Regions from separate parts of the Streptomyces sp. NPDC088554 genome, predicted to be linked through region 2. Evidence: riboswitches for the same ligand, from Rfam matches in the RefSeq annotation. Region 2 holds a riboswitch; the other holds the start of a gene.
The links. A riboswitch is a leader RNA that binds a small molecule or an ion and turns the genes downstream of it on or off. The one in region 2 is predicted to bind glycine.

Region 1 (15,801 bases), on a different contig from region 2:
CGACCTCGAAGGCGCGCACGGCGTGCCGCTCGGCGTACTCGACGAGGGCTCCTCGCTCGAACTGCTGGAACGGATCGTCGGCCACCGGCGCATCGCCGCCGAACCACAGGCCGCCTACCGGATCGCCGTCGCCTGCGCCGGTCTGCCGCTGGCCCTGCGCGTCGTGGGCTGCCGCCTGCTGGCCCGGCCGCGCCGCCGCCTCGGCGACCTGGCGGGCCGGCTGGCCGAGCCACGGCGGCTGCTGGACGAGCTACGCGTCGGCGACCTCGCGGTACGTACCGGCCTGGACGCCGCGTACGCCTCCCTGCACCACCGGTCCGTCCACGGTGTCGACCTCGCGGCGGCCTTCCGGAAACTCGGCGTCGGCAACGTGTCGTACATCCGCCGCGAGACCGTCGCGGTGCTGCTCGACTGCTCCGAGGAGAACGCCGAGGACGTACTCGACGCGCTGGTGGACGCGCACCTGCTGGTCGAGTACGACCACAACCGCTATCACCTGGACGCCCTGTCGCTGGTGTACGCCCGCGAACACGCCGACAAGGAGGGCCCCGAGTGGCGGGTGGAGACGCTGCGCTGCCTGCTCCAGACGTTTCTGCACACCCTCAGCGGGAACGGGCGGCCGTTCACCCCGGGGGACGGGCCGACGACGTACGTGCTGCGCCGGCACACCATGGAGTGGACGGACCACGACAGCGCGGGCGTCCGGGCGGCACTGGCCCAGGCGGAGGCCGTCGGCCCCGAGGCGGTCGGCCTCCGCCTGCTCGGCGAGCTACGCAGACGGCTGCCGTCCGCCGCCGCACCCCGGGCCGTGTCCGGCTGACCGCCGCCACCTCGGCGAGGGCCGCGCAGGGCCCGCCCGCTCACGCGTGACGCTGCGTCCGTTCCGAGCAGCGCGGGCGCGGCGACCTCCCGCGCACAGCGCGCATTCCGGTAGGGTCCGGTGCCACCTCCGCCCTCGTACCGCTCGTCGGTATCGGACCGACCCTCCGGGCCGCAGCAGGCCCGCGACGGCTGTCCGGCCGCCGGCCGAAAAGCGGTCAGCAGGGCCGGGGCCGCCCGGCTGACCGCCGCACACACCGACCAATCCACCGGGGCACCGGCTCCGAATCCAGGGGGGAATGTTCGGACGGTGGAGGAAGCCGCGTGAAAGAAGCCGTACAGATCGGTGGCCACGCCTCGGCGGGGCCCGATCTCCAGGAATTGCTGGTCCAGGTGGCCAGAGGCGACCAGGACGCCTTCTCCCGGGTGTACGACCAGGTCTGCGGGCCCGTCCTCGGGCTGGTGCGTTCCGTCCTGCGCGACCCGGCACAGTCGGAGGAGGTCGCGCAGGAGGTGCTGCTGGAGCTATGGCGTACCGCCACCCGCTTCCAGCCCAGCCGCGGCAGCGCTATGACCTGGGTGCTGACCCTCGCCCACCGGCGGGCAGTGGACCGGGTCCGCTCGGCCCAGGCGTCCAGCGACCGGGAACACCGGGCCGCGCTGCTGGACCGTACCCCGGCCTATGACGAGGTCACCGAACAGGTCGAGGCCGGCCTGGAGCGGGAACAGGTGCGCCGCTGTCTGCGGACGCTCACCGAACTCCAGCGCCAGTCCGTGAATCTGGCCTATTACCAGGGCCTCGCCCACCGGGAGGTGGCCGAACTGCTTTCGATCCCGCTGGGTACGGTCAAAACACGCCTGCGCGACGGACTGATCCGGCTGCGCGACTGCTTGGGGGTGGACGCATGACCGTCGCCGATCTGCATACGCTCACTGGCGCGTACGCGCTGCACGCTCTGGCACCGCGGGAGCGCGCCGAGTTCGAACGCCATCTGGACGTGTGCGAGGCATGCGTCCAAGAGGTGCGGGAGCTGGCCGCCACGGCCGCCAGACTCGGCCGTGCCGTGGCCGTGACCCCACCGCCGGACCTCAAGGAGCAGGTGCTCCGCCGTATCGCGACCGAGCGACAGGATCCGCCGAAGGCGGCGCCGTCGCCCCGTCCCGGCGGTGGCGCGGCACGCGGGCGCGCGCTGTCCCGCTTCGCGCTCGCGGCGTGCCTGGCCGCCGCAGTCGGCTTCGGCGGGGTCGCGGGCTGGCAGTACCAGGAGGCGCGTGACGCGCGTGGTCACACGCGGGCGGAACAGCAGCGGTCCGAGGAGCTGGCGACGGTGCTGGCCGCCCCGGACGCCAAGGCCGTCACCGGAAGGCTGACGGCCGACGCGACCGGCACGGTCGTGGTCTCACGGAGCCGGGGCAAGGCCGCGTTCATCGCGACCGGGATGCCGAAGCCACCCCGCGGCAAGGTGTATGAACTCTGGTACAACGACGGCGGCACGATGCGCGCCGCCGGGCTGCTGGACCTGTCCGGGGGCTCCGGCTCGGTACTGATGGACGGCTCCCTCGAAGGTGCCTCCGGCATGGGCATAACGGTCGAGCCGGCCGGTGGCTCGAAGCGGCCCACCTCCGATCCGCTGGCCTTGATGGACTTCCCGGCCGCCTGACAGGTGGGGAGGGCACCGGCCTTCCCCACCGGCTGCCCCGCCCCGGCCCGCCGCATGTTGGGCGGAGCGTTTCCGCGGGCGAGGGACGGCTTCATCGATGTCCGGCGCGACCTTCTCGGCGTACTTTTCCTTCGTTCGGGTTCACGACCAATCCGCCTGGCATCCCGCACCGAATGGCCGGTGTGAGCGAAGATCCGAAAGTGCCGGCAACCGAGGAGAGTCACCGTGGCCCGACGGCGCGTCTGGTGCGCGGCGCTCTGGCCGCGCTCAGCGGCCTGATCACGGGGTTCACCGCGCTGGCGGTCGCGGAGCTGGTGTCGGCGGCGGTACGGCCCGAATCGAGTCCCGTCACGGCGGTCGGCGGAGCGGCCATCGACCTGGCCCCGCCGGCCCTGAAGGACTTCGCCGTACGGAACTTCGGCACCCACGACAAGCTGGTGCTCCAGCTCGGCATCCTGGCCCTCCTCGCCGTCTTCGCCATGGCGGTCGGAGTAGTCGCGTTGCGCCACCGGTTGATCGGTTCCGCGGCGGTTCTGGTATTCGGCGCGATCGGGGCGGTGGCCGCGGTGAGCCGTCCCGACGGCGCTCTCCTCGACGCGATGCCCTCGGTGGTGGGCGCGTTGACGGCCGGGGCGGTGCTCCGCGTTCTGGTCACCCGGCTCACGCTCCGCCCTTCCCGGGCCGCCCCGGGCACGGACGGAGCCACAGCCCCCCGCACCGCCGCCGCGCGGAGCGGCTTCGACCGGCGCGGCTTCGTCATCGCCGCCACGACGGCGGTGACGGCATCGGCCGGAGCGGGTGTACTGGGACAACGGCTCAACGCGTCGGGGGCGGCCGGCGCCGTGGCCTCCCGCGCCGCTGTCGTGCTCCCCGCGCCTTCCTCACCGGCCCGTCCGGTACCGGCGGGCGCGGATCTCACGGTCCGGGGTCTGTCTTCCTTCACCACGTCCAACAAGGACTTCTACCGGGTGGACACGGCCCTGGTCGTGCCCAGAATCGATGCCACCACCTGGCGGCTGAAGATCCATGGCAAGGGTGTCTCCCGGCCGCTGACCCTGAGTTTCGACGATCTGCTCCGCAGGGAGCTGATCGAACGGGACATCACCTTGACCTGTGTGTCCAACGAGGTCGGCGGTCCGTATGTGGGCAACGCACGCTGGATCGGCGTCAGGCTGGCCGACCTGCTGCGCGAGGCGGGCGTCCGGCTGCCCTCGCGAGGCGGGCCCGCCGACCAGATCGTGGCCCGCTCCGTCGACGGCATGACCATCGGCTCACCGGTCGAGACGGTCATGGACGGCCGGGACGCCATGCTGGCGATGGGGATGAACGGGGAACCGCTCCCCTTCGACCACGGCTTCCCGGTACGGATGGTGGTCCCCGGCCTCTACGGCTATGTCTCCGCCTGCAAGTGGCTCCAGGACCTCGAACTCACCACGTTCGCCGACTACGACGCGTACTGGGTGAAGCGGAGCTGGTCCCAGCAGGCTCCCGTCAAGACCGAGTCGCGGATCGACACCCCGCGTCCGTTCGCCTCTCCCCAGGCGGGCACGGTTCCGGTCGCCGGGGTGGCCTGGGCACAGCAGCGGGGGATCGCCCGGGTCGAGGTACGGGTCGACGGCGGCCCCTGGCACACCGCGAAGCTCGGGGCCCAGGATACGAAGGACACCTGGCGCCAGTGGCTGTGGCACTGGCCTGCCACCAGCGGCAACCACACGCTGGAGGTCCGCGCCACCGACCAGGACGGCTACACCCAGACCGGCAGACGCGTCGGCACGGTGCCCAACGGCGCCACCGGCTGGCACTCGGTGGTGGTCACGGTGACCTGATGGGCGGTCACCACCCTCGTACCACCACGTCACCCCACCCCTCGGCACGGCACCGCCTTGCCCGAGATCCCGGATGAACCACCGCGTAAACCATTAAAACGTCCGTGGGCGGAACGCTCCGCGCACGACTTCCCAAGGAGATACGACATGAATGCCACCCGCTTCCAGCGCGCCGCCCTCGCCGCCCTCGGCGCTGTCGTCCTGCCGCTGGCCCTCACCGCCTGTTCCAGCGACAACAGCAAGGACACCAAGGGCAGCGGCGACTCGGCGACCGCCACCGAGCAGTCCGACACCAGCACGACGGACGGCGCGGCCGGCACGGGCGACAAGCCGTTCGGTACGGCGTGCGCGTCGGTACCGAAGAGCGGCGCGGGTTCGTTCGACGGCATGTCGAAGGACCCGGTCGCGACCGCCGCGTCCAACAACCCCGACTTGTCCACCCTGGTGACCGCGGTGAAGAAGGCCGGTCTGGTGGACACACTCAACAACGCGGAGAACATCACGGTGTTCGCGCCCACCAACGAGGCGTTCGCCAAGATCCCGAAGGCGGACCTGGACAAGGTGCTGGCCGACAAAGCCACGCTGACGAAGATCCTCACGTACCACGTCGTGGGCGAGAAGCTGGCCCCGAAGGCATTGGAGGACGGCACCTTCCCGACCCTGGAGAAGAGCACGCTCACCACCAAGGGTTCGGGTGAGTCCTACACCGTCAACGGCTCCGCCAAGGTCGTGTGCGGTAACGTCCCGACCGCCAACGCGACCGTCTACATCATCGACACCGTCCTGATGCCGAAGATGTGAGCCGACGGCACGCCCCCTCGTGAGGCATTCCCTGCTCCGGGTCGCCGACGGACGGCGCCCCGGAGCGCACGGCCCGTCGCGGGCCCGGACTCGGGCCGGGACACCGTAGGGATGGGCCGTCCCCCGGAAGCAGGGGAACGGCGGCGCTTTCGCCGACAGGGCGCGCTCCTGCCGGTTGGCCACGTATCGTCGTCAACCGGTTTCCGAGGGTGGTGCCAGCTCTGTCGGAGGGACCTTTCAGGGACGATCCGCCGGGTGGACGGGAAAGGCCGTGACAGAGCTGAAAGATGAGAAACCCCTGATCAGAGAGGGTTTCTCAACACTCGATGATGTTCACCGCGAGCCCGCCCCGGGCCGTCTCCTTGTACTTGACGGACATGTCGGCGCCGGTCTCCTTCATGGTCTTGATGACCTTGTCGAGGGAGACCTTGTGCGTGCCGTCGCCGCGCAGGGCCATCTTGGCGGCGGTGACGGCCTTGACCGCCGCCATGCCGTTGCGTTCGATGCAGGGGATCTGGACCAGACCGCCGACCGGGTCGCAGGTGAGGCCGAGGTTGTGCTCCATGCCGATCTCGGCGGCGTTCTCGACCTGTTCGGTGGAGCCGCCGAGGACTTCGGCGAGGGCGCCCGCCGCCATGGAGCAGGCGGAGCCGACCTCGCCCTGGCAGCCGACCTCGGCACCGGAGATGGAGGCGTTCTCCTTGAAGAGCATGCCGATGGCGCCCGCGGCGAGGAGGAAGCGGACGACGCTGTCGTCCTTCTCGGCCTCCGTGGCACCGCCCGCCGCGAAGTTCATGTAGTAGTGCAGGACGGCGGGGATGATGCCCGCCGCGCCGTTCGTCGGGGCGGTCACGACGCGGCCGCCCGCGGCGTTCTCCTCGTTGACGGCCATGGCGTAGAGGGTGATCCACTCCATGGCGTGGGTCTGCGGGTCGCCCTCGGCGCGGAGCTGGCGCGCGGAGTGGGCGGCGCGGCGGCGGACCTTGAGGCCGCCGGGGAGGATGCCCTCGCGGGCCATGCCGCGCGCGACACAGGCCTGCATGACGCGCCAGATGCCGAGGAGTCCGGCGCGGATCTCGTCCTCGGTGCGCCAGGTCTTCTCGTTCTCCAGCATGAGGGCGGAGATGGACAGTCCGGTGTCGGCGGAGAGCTTCAGCAGTTCGTCGCCGGTGCGGAAGGGGTATTTCAGGATGGTGTCGTCGAGCTTGATGCGGTCCTCGCCGACCGCGTCCTCGTCGACGACGAAGCCGCCGCCCACCGAGTAGTACGTCTTCTCCAACAGGAGGGCGCCCTCCGCGTCGTACGCGAGGACCGTCATGCCGTTGGCGTGGTACGGCAGGGCCTTGCGGCGGTGCAGGACCAGGTCGGTGTCGGGGTCGAAGGCGATCTCGTGCGCGCCGAGGACGTTCAGCCGGCCCTCGGCGCGGATCCGCTCCACCCGCGCGTCGGCGTTCTCCACGTCGACGGTACGGGGGGAGTCGCCCTCCAGGCCGAGCAGGACCGCCTTGGGGGTGCCGTGGCCGTGGCCGGTCGCGCCGAGGGATCCGTACAGCTCGGCCCGTACCGAGGAGACATGGGCGAGCAGGCCCTCGTTCTTGAGGCGTCGGGCGAACATCCGGGCGGCCCGCATGGGGCCGACCGTGTGGGAGCTGGACGGGCCGATGCCGATCGAGAACAGGTCGAAGACCGAGATGGCCACGGTGGGGGACTCCTTGAAGCTGGGTGGGTGGTACGGGGGGTACGGGGCCGGTGTCGCCCGGTGGGCGTGGTGGCCCCGTACCCCCGTGGGGTGAGCCGGTGGGCTACAGCGCCGGGTACAGCGGGTGCTTCGCGGCGAGCGCGGAGACCCGGGCCGCCAGCGCCTCGCGGTCGAACTCGGGCTTCAGCGCGGCCGCGATGACCTCCGCGACCTCGGCGAAGTCCTCGGCCGCGAAGCCGCGGGTGGCCAGCGCCGGGGTGCCGATCCGCAGGCCCGAGGTGACCATCGGGGGGCGCGGGTCGTTCGGGACGGCGTTGCGGTTGACCGTGATGCCGACCTCGTGGAGGCGGTCCTCGGCCTGCTGGCCGTCCAGCTCGGAGTCGCGCAGGTCGACCAGGACCAGGTGGACGTCCGTACCGCCGGAGAGCACGGAGACACCGGCCTCGGTCACGTCGCTCTGGACCAGGCGCTCGGCGAGGATCCGGGCGCCTTCCAGGGTGCGCTTCTGGCGGTCCTTGAACTCGTCGGTGGCCGCGACCTTGAAGGCGACCGCCTTGCCCGCGATGACGTGCTCCAGCGGGCCGCCCTGCTGGCCGGGGAAGACCGCGGAGTTGATCTTCTTCGCCAGTTCCTTGGTGGAGAGGATCACCCCGCCGCGCGGACCGCCGAGGGTCTTGTGCGTGGTCGTGGTCACGACATGCGCGTGCGGTACGGGGTTGGGGTGCAGCCCCGCGGCGACCAGACCGGCGAAGTGCGCCATGTCGACCATCAGGTACGCGCCGACCTCGTCCGCGATCCGGCGGAAGGCCGCGAAGTCGAGCTGGCGGGGGTAGGCCGACCAGCCGGCCACGATCAGCTTCGGACGGGACTCCTTGGCCAGCCGCTCGACCTCGGCCATGTCGACCTGGCCGGTGGCGTCGTCCACGTGGTACGCGACCACGTTGTAGAGCTTGCCGGAGAAGTTGATCTTCATGCCGTGGGTCAGGTGCCCGCCGTGGGCGAGGTTCAGACCCATGATCGTGTCGCCGGGGGAGAGCAGCGCGAACATCGCGGCCGCGTTCGCCTGGGCGCCCGAGTGCGGCTGGACGTTGGCGTGCTCGGCGCCGAAGAGCGCCTTCACCCGGTCGATGGCGATCTGCTCGATCACATCGACGTGCTCGCAGCCGCCGTAGTAGCGGCGGCCGGGGTAGCCCTCGGCGTACTTGTTGGTCAGCACGGAGCCCTGGGCCTCCATGACCGCGACCGGAGCGAAGTTCTCCGAGGCGATCATTTCGAGGGTGGACTGCTGACGGTGGAGCTCCGCGTCGACAGCGGCGGCGACGTCCGGGTCGAGCTCGTGGAGCGAGGCGTTCAGAAGCGGATTCGAAGACATCACAGTCCCTGGGGTGTCAGTTGCCGGAGCACGTCAGCTGCCGGAGAACTCTTTGTACTCGTCCGCGGAGAGCAGCCCGTCCGGCTCCTCCGCGACCCGTACCTTGAACAGCCAGCCGCCCGTGTACGGAGCGGAGTTCACCAGCGAGGGGTCGTCCACGACGTCCTGGTTCGTCTCGGTGACCTCGCCGGTCACCGGGGCGTACAGATCGCTGACGGACTTGGTGGACTCCAGCTCTCCGCAGGTCTCGCCCGCGGTCACCGTGTCACCCACCCCGGGAAGCTGGGCGAACACGACATCGCCGAGGGCGTTGGCCGCGTACTCCGTGATGCCGACCGTCGACACGCCGTCCTCGGCGGCCGTCAGCCACTCGTGCTCCTTGCTGTAGCGCAGCTGCTGGGGGTTGCTCATGACCTGGATTCTCCTGTACGCGGGGGTGTGGTGCGGAACTGTCGTCTTACGGATCGAGACGTTTTGGGCTGTGGGACCGGTCCGGATCACTTCTGGCGCTGGTAGAACGGCAGCGCCACGACCTCGTACGGCTCCTGGGAGCCCCGGATGTCCACGGTGACGCCCGCCGTGCCCGGCGCGGCGTGCGTGGCGTCGACGTACGCCATGGCGATCGGCCTGCCCAGCGTCGGCGAGGGGGCGCCCGAGGTGATCTCGCCCACGTCCCGGCCGTCCGCGAGCACCCGGTAACCGGCGCGCGGGACGCGGCGGCCCTCGGCGATCAGGCCGACCAGCTTGCGCGGCGGGGCGGTCGCGGCGCGCTCGGCCGCCACCGCCAGGGCCGTACGCCCGACGAAGTCGCCGCCGTTCGACGTCTTCCCGAACTTCACGACCCGGCCGAGCCCCGCGTCGAACGGGGTCAGGGCGGTGGACAGCTCGTTCCCGTACAGCGGCATGCCGGCTTCGAGGCGGAGCGTGTCGCGGCAGGACAGCCCGCACGGCATCAGGCCGACGTCCGCGCCCGCCCCGGTCAGCGCCTGCCAGAGCGGCTCCGCGTGGCGCGGCTCGACGAACAGCTCGAAGCCGTCCTCGCCGGTGTAGCCGGTGCGCGCGATCAGCGCGGGGACCCCGGCGACGGTGCCGGGCAGGCCCGCGTAGTACTTCAGCCCGTCGAGGTCCGCGTCGGTGAGGGACTTGAGGATGCCGGGGGACTCGGGGCCCTGGACGGCGAGCAGCGCGTACGCGTCGCGGTCGTCCCGTACCTCCGCGTCGAAGCCGTCGGCGCGCGCGGTCAGGGCGTCCAGCACGGTCTGCGCGTTGGAGGCGTTGGCGACGACCATGAAGGTGTCCGGGGCGAGCCGGTAGACGATCAGGTCGTCCAGGATGCCGCCGTCCTCGCGGCAGATCATGGTGTAGCGGGCCCGGCCCACGGCCACGGCGCCGAGATCGCCGACCAGCGCGTGGTCCAGGAGATCGGCGGCGGCCGGTCCCGACACGGTGAGCTCGCCCATGTGGGAGAGGTCGAAGAGCCCCGCGCGGGTACGGACGGCCCGGTGCTCGTCCCGCTCGCTGCCGTACCGCAGCGGCATGTCCCAACCCGCGAAGTCGGTCATGGTCGCGCCGAGCGCCCGGTGTACGGCGTCGAGCGCGGTCCGGCGGGCGGGCGCGGCGGGGCTATCGCTGAGGGGGGCATGGCTCATTGTGTGACTCCCAGGGCATGACAGAGAGGACGGTCCTCCCCATCTGTCATCGGAACCTGAGAGGTTCATCACGACCACACGTACTGAGGTCATGACTTGCACCTTGGGTGGAGCCGCCGAAACGCGGCCCGCTTTTCAGATATGCCTCATCCACGCGGTTCGGGGCCTGAGAGATTCAAGGGAGGAACTTGCTCCTTCGGCGCCCGGCGCACTGGGTGACCGGGACTCTCCCGCGCGGATTCAAACGGCCGGTATGCAGTTGACGCGCACATTGTCGCACGCATCGCCCCACCATGGGGTGGCCAGTGGACGACTCGCCCGCAGGGGCGAAGAGCTTGCGGGATATTACCTTCTCTTTACACTTCGTGGGCAAGGGTCGTGGACAACGGCGTGGAACAGGCCGGCCGGGCTGACAGAGCTGACAGGGGGACGGCGATGATGACGCAGGGCTTCGGGGCGTACGCGACGACCGCGGGAGTGCCCGTACAGCAAGGCGTGCCGCACGGCGCACAGCAGGACGCGACCGCCGGCGGAGCGGCGCCCCGCGCGACCGTGCCCACCGTCCGGGACCTGAGAGGGCGGGGCGGCGCGGGACCGGCCGGCCTGGTCTTCGCGGCGGGGGACGTCGTCGTCGTCTCCGGTCTGCCCGGCAGCGGCAAGTCCACCCTGATCCGGCGCGTCGCGAACGGCGGCGGGATCGACTCCCAGGACGCCAGGGACCGCTGGGCGCGCCGGATGCCGCCGGGGCTGCCGTACGCCGTCTACCGCCCGCTGGTCCGGCTCGCGCACTACGCCGGGCTCCGCCGCGTGCTCGCCTCCGGCGCGAGCACGGTCGTGCACGACTGCGGGACGCAGACCTGGGTACGGAGCTGGCTGGCCCGCGAGGCCCGCGCCCGGGGCCGGCTGCTCCACCTCGTCCTGCTGGACGTCGCGCCCGAGGTCGCGCGCCAGGGCCAGCGCGAACGCGGGCGCGGCGTCTCCGGATACGCCTTCGCCCGCCACCGCCGCGCGGTCGGCCGGCTCCTCGCCGAGGCCGAGGCGGGCCGCGCGCCCGCGGGCTGCGCCTCGGTGACCCTCCTGGACCGGGACACGGCCGACGCGCTCCGGGTGATCACCTTCCCCTGAGGCCGCCCGGCACATGAGGGGGGCACCGCGACGCTGCCCCCCTCATGTGCCGGCGGTCTAAGGTGCTGCCCCAGGGCCGAGGGCGGCGGAAGACAGCGAGTGGAAGCAGCGGTGACAACAGTGAATACGGCATGGCCGGGCAACGAACTCGAAGAGGTGCTCACCGCCTCGCACGGCGCCGTGGGCGCGGGCGGCCGGCTGATCGAGGTGCTCGGCCGCAGCGAGGTCTGGATCCCGCTGCCCAATGGCGGCGGACCCGACAGCCGCTCCCTCGATCTGCCGACGGTGGAGATCGGCGGCGCCGCGTACGTCCCGGTGTTCAGCTCGGCGCAGCAGTTCCGCCAGTGCGCCGGGGAGCACATGGCGTTCACGGTCGCCCCGGCCCGGGAGTTCGCCCGGGGCCTGCCCCCGCAGCTCGGGATCGCGGTCAACCCCGGCGGGGCGGTCGGCGCGCCGCTGCCGCCGCCCGCCGTCGCGGAGCTGTGCCGGACGGGCCGCACCCCGCTCGACGGCGCCGCGAGCGGCGGCCGGGTCCGGCTCTTCGAGCCGGACTGGCAGGACGACCCGGTCGACTTCCTCGCCGCCGCCGCGGCCGAGTTCGAGGCGTCCGGCGTGGTGCTCTCCGCCCGCCGCGCGCTCGCCAGCGTGGAGGGCGCGCCCCCGGTGCTCTTCGTCGGCGTACAGCTCTCCGCCTGGACGGCCGACCAGCAGGGTGTCCCGATGGACGCGCTCGGCCGGGCGCTCGGCCGGGTGCCCGTCGGCTGGCCGGTCAACCTCCTGCTGCTGGACCTGGCACAGGACCCGGTCGCCGACTGGCTGGCGGCCAAGGTGCGACCGTTCTACCAGCGCGGTTAGGACGGGGGTGGGGGGCCGGGGCCGTGTCGCGGGGGTACGGGCCGCGCGCGCGGGTACGAGTTGAGGAGAGCGGCCCCGGCCCGTCTGCGCGGTGGGCACACCTGGCGTCAAGTCTGTGTCAGTACGGCCGCCTAAGCTGGTTTGATGGCCGGGCCGTCGCACCGTGTGCCCGAGGGCGCCCGGGTGGGCCGGGCGAATGGTGGATCGAAGAGGGGCGGGACCCAGAGTGAGCGCGTCAGGCACCGCGGCGGCCGGACAGGTCGAGCACATGCTGCGCCAGGTGACGCCGGGACGGTACGACGCGTACGAGGCGCTCCTGCGGGCCCTGGCCGAGGAGAGCGTCTGGATGCTGCTCTGGCACGGCCGGTCGGGCTCGCCCGACGCCCAGTACGGCAACATGGAGATGGACGGCCTCGGCTACGCCCCCTGTGTCACCTCGGCCCAGGAGCTGGCCGCCAGCGGCTGGACCCGCGCCCACGAGGTGGTCACGGGCCGCGACATCGCCCGCGCCCTCTACCCCGACCGCTGGGGGATCTGGCTCAATCCGCACGCCCCCGGCGGCGGTGTCGGCATCCCCTGGCTCGATCTGCGCCGGATCGCCACCGGCCTCGACCGGATGCCCGCGGGACCGCTGCGCCTGTCGGAACCGGCCATCCAACTGCCCCAGTTCTACGCGTTGTTGACGCAGAACGCGCACCACACCCCGGCCGTCCGCGCGCTGCGCCGGGCCTGGGTGCAGCCGGCGCTCGGCGTCCCGTATCTCGCCATCGGCCTCGACCTGTACGACACGAGCCCGGCCTCCGTCGACTCCGTACGGGCGATGATGCGCCAGTCGGTCGCCGCCGTCCCGGACGGGCTCCCGGTCTCCACCGTTGCGATGTCCGACGAATACGACCCGGTAACAATGTGGCTGCGCGCCCATTCCCGCCCGTTCTACGACCGCGAGGCGCACGCGGCGCCCGGCTCCCCCGACCGGCCCGCCGGATACGGCTATCCGCCGCCGGCCTCCCGCGCGTACTGACACAGCGCCCGCCGGGGCCGTGACCGTGGCCGTATACGGCCGGGGAACGCGAAAGGTTCAGACCAAGGTACAGTCCGGGGCGGCCGGAAAGGCGCGCCCGTACGGAGGGCTGTCCCGGCGGATCGCGAACCGTATCGCTATGGTCAAATTTCGGTATAAAAGAGCGGGTTGAGCGCCCCGGCGGATCCGGTGCCCCGGTGGCCGTCGAGGTCCGCTGAGACGCGGGCGTTGTCCGTATAACGGCACCCCTTTCCTCGCATCACGGTTGGGCAACCATTGGCCGTGAAGGGTGGCGGGCGATCGCGGGTGGTTGAAGACTCCGTGCAGCACGGGCCCTCGGCACGCACTAGTGTGCGATGCGCTCAAAGAAGCAGTTCCCCCGAATCCGGGGGATCACCATGCATGTACGAAGTGAACGAGCCGCTGCAGCGGCGGTCATGGGCCGGCCACCGTCGGCCGAGAGGGGTCTCCAGCGCAATGACGGCACCTATCGAGACCACCGGGTCGGCGGCGCAAGCTCCGCCGGAAGCGGTCCTGGAGGGCGCCGGGGGCAAGCAGATCGAGGGTCGTTCGCTCGGCCGGATCGCGTGGACGCGTTTCAGACGGGACAAGGTCGCCATAGCGGGCGGCGTCGTCGTGATCCTGCTGGTCCTTGTCGCCGTACTGTCCAAGCCGATCCAGGCGGTCTTCGGGCTCGACCCCAACGCCTTCAACCAGGATCTCGTCGACCCCATTCTGCTGGCCCCCAAGGGTGGCTTCGGCGGCATCAGCTGGGACCACCTGCTGGGTGTCGAGCCGCAGACCGGGCGCGACATCCTGGCCCGCATCATCGAGGGCTCCTGGGTCTCGCTGGTCGTCGCGGCCGGCTCCACCCTGCTCTCCGTCGTCATCGGTGTCGTGATGGGCGTCGTGGCGGGCTTCTACGGCGGCTGGGTCGACAGTGCCATCAGCCGGCTGATGGACACGTTCCTGGCGTTCCCGCTCCTCCTGTTCGCCATCGCGATCTCGGCTTCGCTCCAGGGCAAGGCGTTCGGCCTGGAAGGGCTGTCGCTCCGTATCGCCGTACTGATCTTCGTCATCGGCTTCTTCAACTGGCCGTACATCGGACGCATCGTGCGGGCGCAGACGCTGAGCCTGCGCGAGCGGGAGTTCGTGGAGGCCGCGAGATCGCTCGGCGCCCGCGGCCCGTTCATCCTTTTCCGTGAGCTGCTGCCGAACCTGATCGCGCCGATCCTCGTGTACGCGACCCTGCTGATCCCCACCAACATCCTCTTCGAGGCGTCCCTCAGCTTCCTGGGTGTCGGTATCGCTCCGCCGCAGGCCTCCTGGGGAGGCATGCTGTCCACTGCGGTCGATCTGTACCAGGTCGACCCCATGTTCATGGTCATTCCCGGCATGGCGATCTTCATCACCGTGCTGGCCTTCAATCTGCTGGGGGACGGGCTGCGCGACGCACTCGACCCCCGTGGCAAGTAATCGCGGCCCCGCCGCACCGGTACCCGGTCCAATTCGAGGGGACTTTCCCAGGTGAACAGCAGAAAGACAGCATCGGCGATCGCCGTGACGCTGGCGGTGGCGCTGGGCGCGACCGCTTGCGCCAGCGGCGACAGTGGCAAGGACAACGGCGGCGGCAACGCGAAGGCCGACGCGGGCCTCAGCAGCATCGTCAACGCGAGCACGAAGAAGGGGGGGACGGTCACGTACGAGCACTCCAGTGGCCCCGACTCCCTGGACCCGGGCAACACGTACTACGGCTGGGTGCAGAATTTCTCGCGGCTCTACGCGCGTTCCCTGGTGACCTTCAAGCCGGCCGCCGGCAAGGAGGGCCTCCAGGTCGTCCCCGACCTGGCGACCTCGCTCGGCAAGGCCAGCCCGGACGCGAAGACCTGGACGTACACGCTCCGTAAGGGCATCACGTTCCAGGACGGCACCGAGATCACCTCGGCGGACGTCAAGTACGCCATCGAGCGCTCCAACTTCGCGCCCGAGGCCCTGTCCAACGGCCCGACCTACTTCAAGTCGTACCTGGAGGGCGGCGAGAAGTACAAGGGTCCGTACAAGGACAAGTCCAAGGACGGTCTCCAGTCCATCGAGACCCCGGACAAGTACACGATCACGTTCAAGCTGAACAAGCCGTTCGCGGACATGGACTACCTCGCGGCGTTCTCGCAGACGGCTCCGGTCCCGCAGAAGGCCGACACGGGCGCGGACTACGTCCAGAAGATAGTCTCGTCGGGCCCGTACCAGTTCTCCTCGTACAGCGAGAGCCGTGGCGCGACGCTCGTCCGCAACCCGGAGTGGGACCCGAAGACGGACCCGATCCGCAAGGCGCTGCCGGACAAGATCGAGCTGAAGTTCAACGTCAACGCGTCGACGATCGACGAGCACCTGCTCAACGACTCGATCACCGCTGACATCGGCGGCACCGGGCTCCAGTCCAAGACCCAGCCCAAGGTGCTCGTCAAGCCGTCCGAGAAGGCCAGGACGGACAACCCGTACGCGGGCGCGCTCCAGTACCTGGCGATCAACGTCAACGTGAAGCCGTTCGACAACATCGAATGCCGCAAGGCCGTGCAGTACGCGGTGGACAAGGCCGGCATGGTCGACTCCATCGGCGGTTCGGTCAAGGGCGAGCCCGCGACCACGGTGATCCCGCCGTCGGTGGCCGGTTACCAGAAGTTCGACCTGTACCCGACCGCGGGCAACAAGGGCGACGCGGCCAAGGCCGAGGAAGCCCTCACCGCGTGCAAGCAGCCGAAGGGCTTCAACACCGTGCTGACCGCGCGGTCCGACCGTCCTGACGAGGTCACCGCCGCCACCCAGCTCCAGGAGAGCCTGAAGAAGGTCGGCATCAACGCCGAGATCAAGACCTTCCCGGCCGACAAGTACTTCACGGACTTCGCCGGTTCGCCGAAGTGGGTGCACGACAACAAGGCCGGCCTCATGATGATGGCCTGGGGCGCCGACTGGCCG
Region 2 (15,801 bases):
CTGCGGGGCGCCCGCCAGGAGGACCTGGTGCGGATCCTCGACGAGCTGGACAACCGCACCCAGCGGCTGGAGGACGAGAAGCAGCGCCTCGACGACCAGCGGACCGAGCTGGAGACCAGCTCGGACCAGGCCGAGGAGGCGCGTAAGCAGACCAAGGAGAAGGCTCAGCAGCTGGGTGTCCTGGCGGGCACGGTCGCCGTACAGGGGCCCGGGATCACGCTGACCGTCGACGACCCGAGCGGCACGGTCGAGCCCGACATGCTGCTGGACGCCCTCCAGGAGCTGCGGGCGGCGGGCGCGGAGGCCATTCAGGTCAATGATGTCCGGGTGGTCGCCAACACCTACTTCTCCGGTACGGGAGGTGCCGTACGGGTGGACGGCAAGGCCGTCAAGGCGCCGTACAGCTTCAAGGTCATCGGCAAGCCGCAGGATCTGGAGCCCGCCCTCAACATTCCCGGCGGGGTGGTCCAGACACTGGAGAAGGAGCAGGCCACGGCCACGGTGAGACGCGTTGAGAAGATCATCGTCGACGCCTTGCGACCGGCGCAGCGACCTGACTACGCTCGGTCGTCATCGGGGTGAGGCCGGGGTGCATGGCGGCCATCGGGCGCGGGCATGAGGTTGCGGGGGGTCGGCGCACGATCAGCGTGACGAGTGGTGGAAACTGTCGAGTGCGTACGGACGTTGTCAAGATGTCCGGGTCGGCAGGTGTGTTCATTCAGGGTTCGTCCTGCCCCACGGGCGGGTCTGTTTCGGTCAAGGGGAATCGCCCGTGAAGTTGTTTGGGAAGTTGTTCGGCAAGAGCGCACGCGAGGACGCGGGTTCCAACCGCCATCGCGCATCGCGCGAGGAACCGAGCGGTGAGCGTCCGCTCTTCCGCGATCAGGTGGGTGGAGAGGCGACGCAGGTGCACGGCGCGTCGACTGTTGACCCCTCCGGGTCCGGCCGCATAGGTTTCGGGGAATCATCTGCCCCCGGAGGGCAGTCACGGCAGGAGGACCCCTCTATGTCGGCCTTGCCGGTCTGTACGAGGTGTGGGCACCGGAACGCCGAGGCGAGCAGTCGGTTCTGCTCCAACTGTGGCGCGCCGTTGCGTGGCGGGGTCCCTCCGGAGCGTGCCTCCGAGACGACCTCGACGATCTCCATCTCGGGTCTTGAGGCGTACGACTCGGAAGTGACCGGTCAGACGTCGCTCCCGTCGCTCACCCCCGAGGCGCAGGCCGCCGTCGACGCCCTGCCGCTCGGCTCGGCGCTGCTGGTGGTGCGCCGCGGACCGAACTCGGGCAGCCGCTTCCTGCTGGACGGCGAGCTGACCACGGCCGGCCGTCATCCGGAGAGCGACATCTTCCTGGACGACGTGACCGTCTCGCGCCGCCATGTGGATTTCCGCAGGGGCGCCGACGGCCGCTTCACCGTCTCGGACGTGGGCAGCCTGAACGGTACGTACGTCAATCGTGAGCGGATCGATTCGGTCCTGCTGGCGAACGGCGACGAGGTCCAGATCGGTAAGTACCGGCTGGTCTTCTACGCGAGCCAGCGGGGCGTGTGACCCTCAGGGAAGGTCCATGCTGCGAACACCGAAGGGCGGTGCCGGACACGGCACCGCCCCCACGGGTGACCCGCTGATCAGCATCGGCGCGGTGCTGGGGAAGCTGCGGGAGGAGTTTCCCGGGGTATCCATCTCCAAGATCCGTTTCCTGGAGGCGGAGGGGCTGGTGGAGCCGGGCAGAACGCCCTCCGGCTACCGGAAATTCAGTCCGGAGGATGTCGAGCGGCTGGCGTTGGTGCTGCGGATGCAGCGGGACCACTATCTGCCGCTGAAGGTCATCAAGGAGCATCTCGACTCCCCGGGTGCCGACGGGCCCGTACAGCCGTCAGGACCGCGGCGAGGGGCGCTGGAGAGGCATGCCGGGGCGGAGCCAGGGACCCCCACGGCGCCGCGGATCGGCCGGGACGAGCTGCTGGCCGCCGCGGAGGTCGCCGAGTGCCGGCTCGACGAGTGGGAGTCGTACGGGCTGATCACCCCGATGCCGGACGGCGGATACGACGCCGAGTCCGTCATCGTGGCGAGACTTGTCTCGGATCTCGGAAGATTCGGTCTGGAGCCCCGGCATCTGCGCGTGGTGAAAGCGGCCGCGGAACGTGAGGCCGGACTGGTCGATCAGCTGGTGGCACCGCTGCGCAAGCACCGTAATCCGCAGACCAGAGCCCATGCGGAGGCGACGGTGGAGGAGCTGGCGGCCCTCTCCGTGCAGCTGCATTCCGTGCTGTTCCGGACGGCTCTGCGGGGGCGTCCGTACTGATCATGGGGGAGCCCGACTACCCAAACCTGCCGGGCACGTCCTAGGGTTGCTGTGTGAACGAGCTCGACGTTGTGGGTGTCCGGGTGGAAATGCCCTCCAACCAACCGATCGTGCTCCTGCGTGAAGTGGGAGGCGACCGGTACCTCCCCATCTGGATCGGACCGGGGGAGGCTACCGCCATTGCCTTCGCCCAGCAGGGCATGGCCCCGGCCCGGCCGCTGACCCATGACCTCTTCAAGGACGTGCTGGAAGCGGTGGGCCAGGAGCTCACCGAGGTCCGGATCACGGACCTGCGTGAAGGGGTCTTCTACGCGGAGCTGGTCTTCGCGAGCGGGGTCGAGGTGAGCGCGAGGCCGTCGGACGCCATAGCGCTGGCATTGCGCACGGGTACGCCGATCTACGGCAGTGACGGGGTGCTGGACGATGCGGGTATCGCCATCCCGGACGAGCAGGAGGACGAGGTGGAGAAGTTCCGCGAGTTCCTCGACCAGATCTCTCCGGAGGACTTCGGAACCAACAGTCAGTGAGCGGCGTGTGAGCGCCGCGGCCGGGCTCTCTGTCAGCGCATTCGGTCAGCCTTTCCCCGGAAGGGGACACGCGAAACCACTCTCAGGGTGATTATCACTCGGCGTGGCGAGTGTGGCGATCGTTGACGCACCCCGGGTGACTGCCTACCTTCGACAAGGCAGGTCAAGGACGGAGGGTCGGCGTGAGAAGCAGCGGCGACGGTACGGCGGCAGGCGGTCCGTATCCGCTTCACGGCAGTGCGCCAGGACCCGGTGCGGAGACGGTCGGATACCGGGGCCCGACCGCGTGCGCGGCGGCGGGGATCACGTACCGCCAATTGGACTACTGGGCGCGGACGGGGCTGGTCGAGCCGAGTGTGCGGTCGGCCTACGGTTCGGGCACCCAGCGGCTCTACAGCTTCCGGGACGTGGTCGTCCTCAAGATCGTGAAGCGGTTCCTGGACACCGGGGTGGCGCTCCAGAATATCCGGGCGGCGGTCCAGCATCTGCGGGACCGGGGGTTCCGGGACCTGGACCGGATGACGCTGATGAGCGACGGCGCGACCGTGCACGAGTGCTCCTCGCCCGATGAGGTCGTGAGCCTGCTCCAAGGGGGCCAGGGTGTCTTCGGGATCGCCGTCGGGGTGGTGTGGCGGGACGTCGAGGCCGCGCTGTCACAGCTCCACGGGGAGCGCATCGACACGGGCGAGACGCTGATCGGGCACAACCCCACCGACGAGCTGGCGCGCCGGCGGCGTGACCGGGCGGTCTGACCCGCCCCGGGCGGTGTCCCGGGCCGATTGTCAGTGGCGTGAGGCAGCATCGATGGAGTGAGATCCACACCGACGGTCCTCCATCTGGACATGGACGCCTTCTTCGCCGCGGCCGAGCAGGCGGCGAAGCCGAGCCTGCGCGGGAAACCCGTGGTGGTGGGCGGCCTGGGGCCGCGCGGGGTGGTCTCCACGGCCTCGTACGAGGCGCGGCGGTTCGGGGTGCACTCGGCGATGCCGATGGGCCAGGCGAGACGCCTGGCGCCGAACGCGGCGTATCTCGTGCCGCGCTTCGCGCTGTACCGCGCGGTCAGCGAGCAGGTGATGGAGCTGCTGGGCAGGCTGTCGCCGCTGGTGGAGCCGCTGAGCCTGGACGAGGCATTCGTGGACCTGGAGGCGGGCGGCTCGGCCCATGACACGGCCTCGGCGCGGGCGGCGGGCGAGCGGCTGCGCCGGGACATCAGGGCGGTCACCGGACTCAGCGGCTCGGTGGGGCTCGCGGGCTCCAAGATGCTGGCGAAGATCGGCTCGGAGCTGGCCAAGCCCGACGGACTGGTCCTGATAGAGCCGGGCACGGAGCGCCAGCTGCTGGGACCGATGTCCGTGCGGACGCTGCCCGGGGTGGGGCCCGCGACCGGGGAGCATCTGCGCCGGGCCGGGATGACCACGGTCGCCGACCTGGCCGAGGCGGGCGAGGACGAGCTGGTGCGGCTGGTCGGGAGGGCGCACGGCGCCTCGCTGTACCGGATGGCGCGGGGGTACGACGACCGGCCGGTGGTCTCCGAGCGCGAGACGAAGTCGGTGTCGGTGGAGGACACCTTCGACACCGATCTGCACGACCGGGTGCGGGTGCGCGCGGAGGTCGACCGGCTCGCGGACCGGTGTGTGCGGCGGCTGCGGGCCGCCGGGCACTCGGGACGTACCGTCGTCCTCAAGGTGCGGCGGTACGACTTCTCCACGCTGACCCGTTCGGAGACCCTCAGAGGGCCCACCGACGACCCGGGAGTGGTGCGGGAGGCCGTGGGGCGGCTGCTGGAGTCGGTGGACACCACGGGCGGGGTACGGCTGCTGGGGGTCGGCGTGACGGGGCTCGCGGACTACACCCAGGAGGATCTGTTCGCGCAGGCCGCGGCCGAACGGGTTGCCGCCACGGACGCGCAGGAGCCGACGGACGTCGAGGAGGTGCTCGACGGGGCCGCAGAGGAGCCCGCGGACGTGTCCGCGGGGACGCTCGCCGAGCGGCGCTTCCCGGCCGGTCACGATGTGCGCCACAGCGCGTTCGGCGCGGGCTGGGTGCAGGGCAGCGGGCTGCGGAGGGTCACCGTGCGGTTCGAGGAGCCGGGGTCCGCGCCCGGACGGGTGCGGACCTTCTGGACCGACGATCCCGAGCTGGAGCTGTCCGAGCCGCTGCCCCTGGTGCCGGACGGGCCCGGGCGGGCCCTGCCCGGCACCAGGGGGCCTCAGTCCTCCTGGCCGGCCAGCCGCCCGAAGTCGCGGTCGGAGTCCCGCCGGTCCGCGCGGGACGTGGGGGGCTCCGGCGGCCCGGCATCGGGGAGGGCGAGGCCGTAGTGGTGGTAGAGCTGGAGCTCCTGGTCGGGGGAGAGATGGCGGCCGACCCCGAAGTCGGGGGCGTCCCTGATCAGTGCCCGTTCGAAAGGGACCCGCAGGCCGTCGGCGGCCAGGGTGCTGGGGGCGAGGGGGATGAACGCGTCCCGGCTGAACAGACCGGTACGGACGGCCGCCCACTCCGGGACGCCGGTGGCGTCGTCCAGATAGACCTCGTCCACCGTGCCGAGCTTGCGGCCGTCCCGGTCGAACGCCTTGCGCCCTATCAGGCCGCGCGGATCGATATCGGTCTCCACGTTCCCTCCAACTGGTCGCAACTGTTCGTAGGCACTACAAAAAGGCAGATTCTTAGTGGCGTCCACTCGAAAGTTCTCCCCAGAGCCTCGCTGGTAGGCTGGCGAACGGCTGCTGATCCCGTGCGGGAGAGTCCTCCGGTGAGACTGCCGGAGGCGCCGAAGGAGCAAATCCTCCCCGGAATCTCTCAGGCCCCCGTACCGCGCGGACGAGGTCACTCTGGAAAGCAGAGCGGTGCCGACGGCATCGCTCTCACCGACGGTGAAAGCCGGACCGCTCCTGGGCGGCCCGGTGAAACTCTCAGGTCAGATGACAGAGGGGGAGGCCGTCCGGGCACCCGCGTCCTGGTGCCCCTCGCAGGTCATGCTGACCAGGAGGCCTCCGTAATGAACGCCCACCGCACTCCGCTCTCCCAGCTGGAGCGAGGCATCCCCTTCGAGCGGCGCCACATCGGCCCCGACACCGGGGCGCAGGCGAAGATGCTGGCGCAGGTCGGCTACGGCTCGCTCGACGAGCTGACCGCCGCCGCCGTGCCCGATGTGATCAGGAGCGCCGAGGCGCTGCGGCTCCCCGAGGCCCGTACCGAGGCCGAGGTCCTGGCCGAGCTGCGCGCGCTCGCCGACCGCAACCAGGTGCTCGCGCCGATGATCGGGCTCGGGTACCACGGCACCTTCACACCGCCCGTGATCCTGCGCAACGTCATGGAGAACCCCGCCTGGTACACGGCCTACACGCCGTACCAGCCGGAGATCTCGCAGGGCCGGCTGGAGGCCCTGCTGAACTTCCAGACCATGGTGGCCGAGCTGTCCGGCCTGCCCACCTCCGGCGCCTCCCTGCTCGACGAGGGCACGGCGGCGGCCGAGGCGATGGCGCTGTCCCGCCGCGTCGGCAAGGTCAAGGGCGGTGTCTTCCTGATCGACGCGGACACGCTGCCGCAGACCATCGCCGTGATCGAGACCCGCGCCGAGCCGACCGGGGTCGAGGTCGTCGTCGCGGACCTGAGCGGGGGCATCCCGGACGAGGTCGCCGAGCGGGGCGTCTTCGGCGTGCTGCTCCAGTACCCGGGCGCCTCCGGGGCCGTACGGGACATCAGGGCCGTGGTCGAGCGGGCGCACGGCCTCGGTGCCGTCGTCACCGTCGCCGCCGATCTGCTCGCGCTGACGCTGCTCACCTCGCCCGGCGAGCTGGGCGCGGACATCGCGGTCGGCACCACCCAGCGCTTCGGCGTGCCGATGGGCTTCGGCGGACCGCACGCCGGATACATGGCCGTACGCGAGAAGTTCGCGCGCAGCCTGCCCGGCCGGCTGGTCGGGGTCTCCGTGGACGCCGACGGCAACAAGGCGTACCGGCTGGCGCTCCAGACCCGTGAGCAGCACATCCGCCGCGAGAAGGCCACCAGCAACATCTGCACCGCGCAGGTGCTGCTCGCCGTCATGGCCGGGATGTACGCGGTCTACCACGGCCCGCAGGGGCTGCGCTCCATCGCCCGGCGCACGCACCGGTACGCGGCGGTGCTCGCCGGCGGGCTGCGGGCGGGCGGGGTGGAGGTCGTCCACGGCTCGTACTTCGACACGTTGACCCTCCGGGTCCCCGGCAGGGCCGCCGAGGTGGTCGCCGCCGCCAGGGCGGGCGGGGTCAACCTCCGTCAGGTCGACGCCGATCTGGTCTCCCTCGCCTGCGACGAGACGACCGGGCGCGCCCAACTGGCGGCCGTGTGGAGCGCCTTCGGGGTCGAGGGCGATGTCGAGACACTGGACGGGACGACCGAGGACGCCCTGCCGACGGAGCTGCTGCGGACCGACGAGTATCTGACGCATCCGGTCTTCCACCAGCACCGCTCCGAGACGTCGATGCTGCGCTATCTGCGCCGGCTCGCCGACCGTGACTACGCGCTGGACCGGGGCATGATCCCGCTCGGCTCCTGCACCATGAAGCTGAACGCGACCACCGAGATGGAGCCGGTCACCTGGCCCGAGTTCGGCGCGCTGCACCCCTTCGCCCCGGCCGAGCAGGCGGGCGGCTATCTGACGCTGATCCGCGAGCTGGAGGAGCGGCTCGCCGAGGTCACCGGGTACGACGCGGTGTCCCTCCAGCCCAACGCCGGTTCGCAGGGCGAGCTGGCCGGACTGCTCGCCGTACGGGCGTACCACCGGGCCAACGGCGACACCGGGCGTACGGTCTGTCTCATCCCGTCCTCGGCGCACGGCACGAACGCGGCGAGCGCGGTGATGGCCGGGATGAAGGTCGTCGTCGTCAAGACGCGCGAGGACGGCGACGTCGATGTCGAGGACCTGCACGCCAAGATCGAGCAGTACGGCCCCGAGCTGGCCGTCCTGATGGTCACCTACCCGTCCACGCACGGGGTGTTCGAGGAGCACATCGGCGACATCTGCGCGGCCGTGCACGACGCGGGCGGCCAGGTGTACGTGGACGGCGCCAACCTCAACGCGCTGGTGGGGCTGGCCAGGCCGGGCCGGTTCGGCTCGGACGTGTCCCATCTGAACCTGCACAAGACGTTCTGCATCCCGCACGGCGGTGGCGGCCCCGGGGTCGGTCCGGTCGGGGTGCGGGCCCACCTCGCCCCGTACCTCCCCAACCACCCCCTGCAGTCGGCGGCCGGGCCCGCGACGGGGGTGGGGCCGATCTCGGCGGCGCCGTGGGGCTCCGCAGGCATCCTGCCGATCTCCTGGGCGTACGTACGGCTGATGGGCGGCGAGGGGCTCAAGCGGGCGACGCAGGTCGCCGTGCTCGCCGCCAACTACATCGCCAAGCGGCTGGAGCCGCACTACCCGGTGCTCTACACCGGTCCGAACGGGCTGGTCGCGCACGAGTGCATCGTCGATCTGCGCCCGCTGTCCAAGGCCACCGGCGTCAGCGTCGACGACATCGCGAAGCGGCTGATCGACTACGGCTTCCACGCGCCGACGATGTCGTTCCCCGTCGCGGGGACGCTGATGATCGAGCCCACGGAGAGCGAGGACCTGGCCGAGATCGACCGTTTCTGCGAGGCGATGATCGCGATTCGCGCGGAGATCGAGAAGGTCGGCTCGGGCGAGTGGCCCGCGGACGACAACCCGCTCTGTCACGCGCCGCACACGGCGGCCGCGCTGGGCGGCGCGTGGGAGCACGCGTACAGCCGCGCCGAGGCGGTCTTCCCCGCCGGTGTCACGGCCGCGGACAAGTACTGGCCGCCGGTCCGCCGTATCGACGGCGCGTTCGGCGACCGTAATCTGGTCTGCTCCTGCCCGCCGCTGGAGGCGTACGAGCACTGATCAGGGCAGGCCGATCCCGGCCGACGGGCCGGGGACATACGTGGGGGCCGGTGCGGAGGATGTTCTCCGGGCCGGCCCCTTTTTCGCGGGCGGTGTCAGGCCGCCGTCGCCACCTGCTCGGGCCGCAGCGGCCGGTGCGGGGCGATGATCTTTCCGTCGGGCAGCAGTTCGCCGGTGTCCTCGAAGAGGAGAACGCCGTTGCACAGCAGACTCCAGCCCTGCTCCGGGTGGTGCGCCATCAGTCGTGCGGCATCGCGGTCGGCGGAGTCGGCTGTCGGGCAGACTGGCTGGTGCTGGCACATGGGTGGGTTCTTTCGCTGTGTCGTAGTGAGTGTCCCGCGGCTCGATGTGGTCATGGCCGCCCCCCGTATCTCTCTGGTCCGGTCCTAGTGTTGCCCTACGGACGGTAATCCGCAGGTATTTCGCGGCAGAGCTTTCCTTTGCTTAAGGACGTGTCACCCGGCCGGACGGTTCAGCTCAACTTGGCTGTCTTTCCGGGTGGTTAGGGGTGGCCCGACCGGGCTAGTCCGGATGGTCAGAGGAGTGCCCCGCGGCTGTCGGGGCCGCGGGGCACGGAAGGACCGGTCAAGACGGTAGGGCGGGCGGGCGTACGGAGTGGTTCCGGCGGGTGTACGGAGCCGTTCAGGCCGGTGTACGGAGCAGTGGGGGCGGGGCGAGCCGCAGCCCGATCATCGGCAGCAGCTCGGCGACCCGGTGCGGACGGTGTGCGGCGATGCCCGGGGGAGCGGGAGCGAGGGGCACCAGGATGTCGGCGGCGGCGGGGGAGCCCGTGGACGCGTCGGCCCCCGTGTCCCCGTGCAGCCAGAGCGTGAGCATGTACAGCTCGGGCACCGACAGCAGCCGTGGCTGGTACGCCGTCGACAGGCTCTCGGCCTGGCGCAGCGCGCGCTCCGTGGCGGCGAGGTAGGGGCCCTCGAAGAAGCGCGAGAAGGTCCAGCCGTCTGCGGTGAGCATGGTGTCGGCGGCGGCCACGGCACGGTCGCCGCTGTGGATCAGGAAGCGCCAGCCGGCCAGCCGGGTCCGGGGGACGCGGCCGTCGGCCTCGGACGTACCGGCGGCCGGGGCGGCCGGGGCGAGCAGGTCGAGAACATGGACGGGAAGAGGGTTCTCCGGGCTCAGCGGTCCCTGGACGGACTGGAGAGCGGGGGTGCGTGGATCGCGCACGGCGGTAGGGGAACTGAGTGCCGCGAGAACGCTGCGCAGGGCGGGCGCTGGGGCCGGGGGTACATGCAGCGGCATGGTGGGTTGCCTCTCACTCAGGAGACAGGGTGACGCGTGAGGTGGTTCGTGTGCCGGTGACCGGTGCGAACATCGCAGTCGGTGTACGTGGTCAGAGGCGGGCCTCGGGGCGGTATGGCCGGACGCCTGCTCTCTGCCTCGCAGCCGAGTTTATACGACACGTGTTCACGCCATGTTTCTTCTAGCCGTCCCGGATATTGCGGGCAAGGCGGTATTGAGTCCATCTCTCGCGCGTCTTCTCCCGATGAACGGTGAACGCACGGTGCTGGCCTGGTGCGATTGGCCGAGTGGGGACGGCTGAAACTCATCGGCGTTTTCCGTTGCGGGTCGGGCAGTCGTCAGGGAACGCCACGCCATGCCGAAGGAATGTGCCGTACGGCCGTGGGTCGCCGCCCTACCGGGGGGAGTCGGCCAACGGGTCGGCGGAACGTTACGGATCACTCGGTGTGGGCATTATCGATCGTGACGCGAGCGGCCGCTGCCGCGGGCTGCCCACTCGAGGAGGGAAACTTCGATGGGGGAGAAGGTCGAAGCGGACGGTTGCGACCGGTCCGATCGGCAGAAATACCGCAGGAAGCTCCAGCAGTGCCTGACGGTGCTGGAGCGGCTCCTGGCGGACGAGAGGTTCGATCAGCCCAAGAATCTGATGGGCCTGGAGATCGAGTTGAATCTCGCGGGCTCCGACGGGATGCCCCGCATGATGAATGCGGAGGTCCTGAAGCGCATCGCGAGCGGTGATTTCCAGACCGAACTCGGAATGTTCAACATGGAAGTAAATGTGGCGCCGCATCGGCTGGGCGGCCGTGTTCTCGATCAACTCGCGGAGGAACTGCGAACCGGCCTCGGATATGCGCACCGTAAAGCGACCGAGGTCGACGCGGGCATCGTGATGATCGGAATTCTTCCGACGCTCACCCAGCAGGACGCGGTCACCGCCAATATCTCGGACGTCCACCGCTACACACTTCTCAACGAGCAGATGGTCGCGGCCAGGGGCGAGGATTTCACCCTGGACATCGAGGGGGTGGAACGGCTCACCTGTACATCGACGTCGATCACCCCCGAGGCCGCCTGTACCTCCGTACAACTGCACCTCCAGGTCACGCCCGACCGCTTCGCCGATGTGTGGAACGCGGCCCAGTGCGTGGCGTCCGTGCAGGTGGCACTCGGTGCCAATGCGCCGTTCCTGTTCGGCCACGAGCTGTGGCGGGAGTCCCGGCCGCCGCTCTTCGAACAGGCCACCGACACCCGGCCGCCGGAGCTGAAGGCACAGGGGGTGCGCCCCAGGACCTGGTTCGGGGAGCGCTGGATCAGCTCCGCGTACGAGCTGTTCGAGGAGAACCTGCGCTACTTCCCCCCGCTGCTGCCGATCTGCGACGACGAGGACCCGCTGCGGATCCTCGACAGCGGCGGGGTGCCCGACCTCCAGGAGCTGGCGCTGCACAACGGTACGGTCTACCGCTGGAACCGGCCGGTGTACGAGGTGGCGGGCGGCGTCCCGCATCTGCGCGTCGAGAACCGTGTCCTGCCCGCGGGCCCCACGGTCACCGATGTGATCGCCAACGCCGCCTTCTACTACGGGCTGGTACGGGCGCTGGCCGAGGACAGCCGGCCGGTATGGAGCCGGCTGTCCTTCGCCGAGGCCGAGGCGAACTTCGACACAGCCTGCCGCCATGGCATCGACGCCGAGCTGCGCTGGCCGCGCCCGGGGCGGGGCGGCGGGATCACCGCCGTTCCGGTCGTCAAGCTCGTACGTGACGAACTGCTGCCGCTCGCCGCGGCGGGGCTCGACGCGTGGCAGATCGAGCCCACGGACCGGGACTTCTACCTCGGGGTGATCGAGGAGCGGTGCAAGCGCCGGATGAACGGGGCCTCCTGGCAGGTGGAGACCTTCCACCGGGCGCTGGAGGCCGGGCTCGGGCGGGAGGCCGCGCTGGCCGCCACCACCCGCCGGTACTGCGAGCTGATGCACCGGGGCGAGCCGGTGCACACCTGGCCGGTGGGGTTCCCGGGGCGGTCCGACGGGGGCGCGCCATGAGCTGAGGAGGGGGCGGCGGTCAGCGGCTTCGGCTCTCTGGCCTCCGCCGGGTTCTTGGTGCCCAGCTCTCCGCCGGGTTCGTCGGGTCCTTCGCGTCAGCGTACGGACGGCCCGGTGGAGAGTGTGAGCGCGCGCAGGAGTACGGACGGGATGCCGCCGGGTCGGCCGGCGCTCGCAGCCGTGTGCGGTGGGTGACACCGCCCTGCACGGGGTCGCCCGGCCGGGCCGTCCGCTCCAGCCCGCGGCAGTCCTCGGCGCCGTCGAGCCGGGTGCTGAACTCCCACCGGCCGATGGGCGGTGACCCGGATGTCGCGACAGTGGCCGTCCGAGGTCACCCGGGAGAGCCGGGCCCGGCCGGCGATCTCGTCCAGCGTGGGGGCGATGTCCGAGGACGCGACGAGACGTGACTGCCTGGGGCCCTGCTGTACGACGAGGAGAAGGACAGCAGACCGCCGCGCGCGGCGAATGGGACCTGCCCGCGCGCCTCGCCCGTGCGTCGGGCAAGCTGTGACGTCCCATGACAGTGGTGCCCCTCCTTCTTCGTGAAGGGTGGGCAAAAGGCGGTGCGCCGGCACCGGGCTCCCGGCTCCCGGTGCTCTCGCGATCTCCGTACTCGCATGCGAGACCCTGACGGCACGGTGAAAGCCATGAGGCGGGATTGCTCAAGCGGGACGTGTGGGATCGCTCAACGGATGACTCAACTGGAGGCGGGTGTGCAGGCGGAGGCGGGGCGGGTGGACGGTTTCGGTTCACAGGAGGCCATCTCGCGCAGGACCTTGCGGTCCGAGACATTGCTCGTACTGGCGCTCTCGCTGGGCGCGAGCGGTGTGGGGGCGCTGATCAGATTCATCGGTTCGCTCACGGCGCCGCAGGCGCTGAACGAGCAGGCCGCCCGGCTCAACGCGTCGGCGGCGCCCGGCCGGCCGTGGCTCGATCTCGCGCTCCAGCTTTTCTACATCAGTACGGCCCTGGTGCCGGTCGCGCTCGTCGCGCATCTGCTGCTGAGGGAGGGCAGCGGGCTGCGGGACCTCGGCTTCGACCGCCGGTGGCCCGGGCGGGACCTGGGGCGCGGCACGCTGGTGGCGGCCGGTATCGGCAGTGCCGGGCTGGCGTTCTACCTGGTCATGCAGGCGGCGGGGTTCAATCTGACGGTGGAGCCGGAGTCCCTGCCGGACGTGTGGTGGAAGTTCCCGGTGCTGATCCTCTCCGCGGTGCAGAACTCCGTACTGGAAGAGGTCATCGTCGTCGGATATCTGCTGCGCAGGCTGGGGCAGCTGGGGTGGACGCCGATGGCCGCCCTGGTGGGCAGCTCGGTACTGCGTGGCTCGTACCACCTGTACCAGGGGATCGGCGGCTTCATCGGCAACATGGTGATGGGCGTGGTGTTCGTCTTCCTGTACCGGCGCTGGGGGCGGGTCGGTCCGCTGGTGGTGGCGCACGCGCTGCTCGATATCGGGGCGTTCGTCGGGTACGCGCTGCTGGCGGGGAAGGTGGACTGGCTGCCCACGCTGTAGCGGGCCCGCCGCGTCAGGGGGCGCTGAGCAGCTCGCCGTCGATGACCGTGACCGCCCGACCGGTGAGCAGGGTCCGCCCGCCGCGCAGTGCGGTGCGGACCAATCCGGTACGGGCGGAGCCCTGGCGGCCCGTCAGTTCCGTACGGCCGAACCGTGCCGACCAGTACGGGGCGAGCGCGGTGTGGGCGCTGCCGGTGACCGGGTCCTCGTCGATGCCGACCGCGGGGAAGAAACCGCGCGACACGAAGTCGTAGCCGAGAGCCGGGTCCTCGGCGGCGGCGGTGGCGATGACGCCGCGCCGGGAGAGCGCGGTCAGCGCGGGGAGATCGGGGGCAAGCGCGCGTACGGTCCGCTCGTCGGCCAGCTCCACCAGCAGGTCGCCGATGTGCTCCGAGGTGTCGTGCACCGCGGCGGGCTCGGCGCCCAGCGCAGCCGCCAGCCCCTCCGGGACCTCGACCGGCGTCAGGGACGAGGTCGGGAAGTCCAGGGTCAGGGAGGAATCCTCGTGCGCGACGGCGCCCAGGACCCCCGAACGGGTGGCGAAACGTATCGCGCCGGTGGCCTGCCCGGTGGAGTGCAGCACATGCGCGGTGGCCAGAGTGGCATGGCCGCACATGTCCACTTCGGTGGTCGGGGTGAGCCAGCGCAGCGCCCAGTCGGCGTCGCCACCGGGCGGCAGGGGGTGGGCGAAGGCGGTCTCCGAGAGATTCACCTCGGCGGCCACCCGCTGGAGCCAGCCGGTGTCGGGGAAGCTGTCGGTGTCGAGGAGCAGGACTCCGGCGGGGTTGCCGGTGAAGGGGCGGTCGGCGAAGGCGTCGACGATTCGGATGCGCATGGCCCGAGCGTAGGAGCCGGGCCGGCTACCCGGCCAAGGCCAATCGGGGAGCGGTGGCCTGATTGTGGATGGGTTCTGCTGTGGGCGGGGTACCCGCGCCGTCCGGACCTTCGGTGGTACGGGGTGGGGCGGCTCAGGAGCCGGTGGTGTGCGGCTCCTGAGCCGGTGCCCGGCAGGTGGCGGCTCCTCGGCCGCTACTTCCGCTGTTCGGATCCGGTCACACGCATCAGTGTCTGCTGGCCCGCTGCGACGAGCGTCCTCAAGTCGCCCTGGACGCCGAACACTTCCAGCCTGCACACGGTCAGGGTCCGGCCGGATTTCAGGACGGTCCCGATGGCCTCGATGTGATCGCCCACGGCGGGCGCCAGCAGATTCATCTTGTACTCCACGGTGAGCACCGCGGTGTTCTCGGGGAACAGTGTGAACGCCGCGTAGCCGCCCGCGCTGTCCGCGATGGCACTGGTCGCTCCCGCGTGGAAGTAGCCGTTCTGCTGGGTCACTTCGGGCCGGTGGGGGAGCGCGATGTGTACGCATCCGGGTGCGATGTGTGTCAGGCGGGCGCCGAGATGCTCCATCAGCCCCTGCCGTTCGAAACTGGTCCGGATACGCTCCCGTACCTCGGGACTCGCCTGTTCCTGTGGTGTCGGGTCTTCCATGTCTCTCTTCGTCTCTCCTTCGGGCGTCATCCGGCCAGGCGCTCGATGAGAAGAAACCCGCCGATGGCGATCATCATGGCGCCGCTGGCGCGGGTGACGGCACGTGCCGCCGCGGGCCTGGCCCGCAACACGGTACGGGCCAGCAGGCCCACGGTGAGATAGACGACGGCGCAGCTCGCCATGTGGAGGACGCCGAGCAGGCCGGTCTGGGCGGCGACGGGCCAGCCTGCCGTGGGGTCGATGAACTGGGGGAACAGGGAGAAGTACAGCAGCAGCGCCTTGGGGTTCAGGCCGCTGATCCCGGCGCCCTTCAGCATGACCCGCCAGCCGGAGGCGGCCATGGTCTCCGCGGCGGCGGTGGGGACGGCCGGACGCGCCAGTACGCCCCGGCCGAGCCACATCAGATAGCAGGCGCCGAGGACGGTCAGCGCGGTGAGCAGGTTCGGCGAACTCGCGACGACCACCACCAGACCGGCCACGGCGAGCAGGGTGTATCCGGCGTACCCGGCGACCAGTCCGGTGACCGCGGGGAGCACCGACCGGCTCCGCAGTCCTGCCGAGATGGCGTAGGCCCAGTCCGCGCCGGGTGTGAACACCAGCAGGAGGTCCACCGCCAGGAAAGCCGCCAGTGTGCTCATGTCCATGCTGGATTTATCCCTCTCACGTTCTCTGTCACAGAGGGAGATTAGATGCTTTTATGGCGAAAGTGTTTCTTTCTTTTTCTCGGATTCTGTGTTTTCCGGGGATAATCATCTCCATGGATGAGCTGGATCGAAAGATTCTTACC

Region 1: it holds a riboswitch for glycine, as region 2 does, so the genes downstream of both, gcvT (glycine cleavage system aminomethyltransferase GcvT) here and gcvP (aminomethyl-transferring glycine dehydrogenase) in region 2, are expected to answer to the same signal.

What each region holds. Positions count from the first base shown of each region.
Region 1 covers NZ_JBIVMF010000001.1:220,411-236,211, forward strand. Annotated here, with positions in the region: gene ACIP8W_RS00805 (BTAD domain-containing putative transcriptional regulator) at 1-820, shown strand, start outside; gene ACIP8W_RS00810 (sigma-70 family RNA polymerase sigma factor) at 1,144-1,728, shown strand; gene ACIP8W_RS00815 (anti-sigma factor domain-containing protein) at 1,725-2,480, shown strand; gene ACIP8W_RS00820 (molybdopterin-dependent oxidoreductase) at 2,726-4,306, shown strand; gene ACIP8W_RS00825 (fasciclin domain-containing protein) at 4,454-5,107, shown strand; gene ACIP8W_RS00830 (L-serine ammonia-lyase) at 5,424-6,806, opposite strand; gene glyA (serine hydroxymethyltransferase) at 6,910-8,178, opposite strand; gene gcvH (glycine cleavage system protein GcvH) at 8,212-8,589, opposite strand; gene gcvT (glycine cleavage system aminomethyltransferase GcvT) at 8,676-9,827, opposite strand; glycine riboswitch at 9,973-10,070, opposite strand; gene ACIP8W_RS00850 (AAA family ATPase) at 10,263-10,952, shown strand; gene ACIP8W_RS00855 (enhanced serine sensitivity protein SseB) at 11,073-11,807, shown strand; gene ACIP8W_RS00860 (enhanced serine sensitivity protein SseB C-terminal domain-containing protein) at 12,034-12,828, shown strand; gene ACIP8W_RS00865 (ABC transporter permease) at 13,306-14,304, shown strand; gene ACIP8W_RS00870 (ABC transporter substrate-binding protein) at 14,356-15,801, shown strand, end outside.
Region 2 covers NZ_JBIVMF010000036.1:5,118-20,918, forward strand. Annotated here, with positions in the region: gene ACIP8W_RS28915 (DUF881 domain-containing protein) at 1-582, shown strand, start outside; gene ACIP8W_RS28920 (FHA domain-containing protein) at 665-1,549, shown strand; gene ACIP8W_RS28925 (MerR family transcriptional regulator) at 1,566-2,303, shown strand; gene ACIP8W_RS28930 (bifunctional nuclease family protein) at 2,357-2,830, shown strand; gene ACIP8W_RS28935 (MerR family transcriptional regulator) at 3,013-3,582, shown strand; gene ACIP8W_RS28940 (DNA polymerase IV) at 3,640-5,148, shown strand; gene ACIP8W_RS28945 (PRC-barrel domain-containing protein) at 5,040-5,441, opposite strand; glycine riboswitch at 5,555-5,652, shown strand; gene gcvP (aminomethyl-transferring glycine dehydrogenase) at 5,826-8,711, shown strand; gene ACIP8W_RS28955 (DUF5999 family protein) at 8,807-9,013, opposite strand; gene ACIP8W_RS28960 (hypothetical protein) at 9,354-9,971, opposite strand; gene ACIP8W_RS28965 (glutamate--cysteine ligase) at 10,486-12,009, shown strand; gene ACIP8W_RS28970 (CPBP family intramembrane glutamic endopeptidase) at 12,702-13,523, shown strand; gene ACIP8W_RS28975 (PhzF family phenazine biosynthesis protein) at 13,537-14,358, opposite strand; gene ACIP8W_RS28980 (PaaI family thioesterase) at 14,553-15,014, opposite strand; gene ACIP8W_RS28985 (LysE family translocator) at 15,041-15,658, opposite strand; gene ACIP8W_RS28990 (Lrp/AsnC family transcriptional regulator) at 15,772-15,801, shown strand, end outside.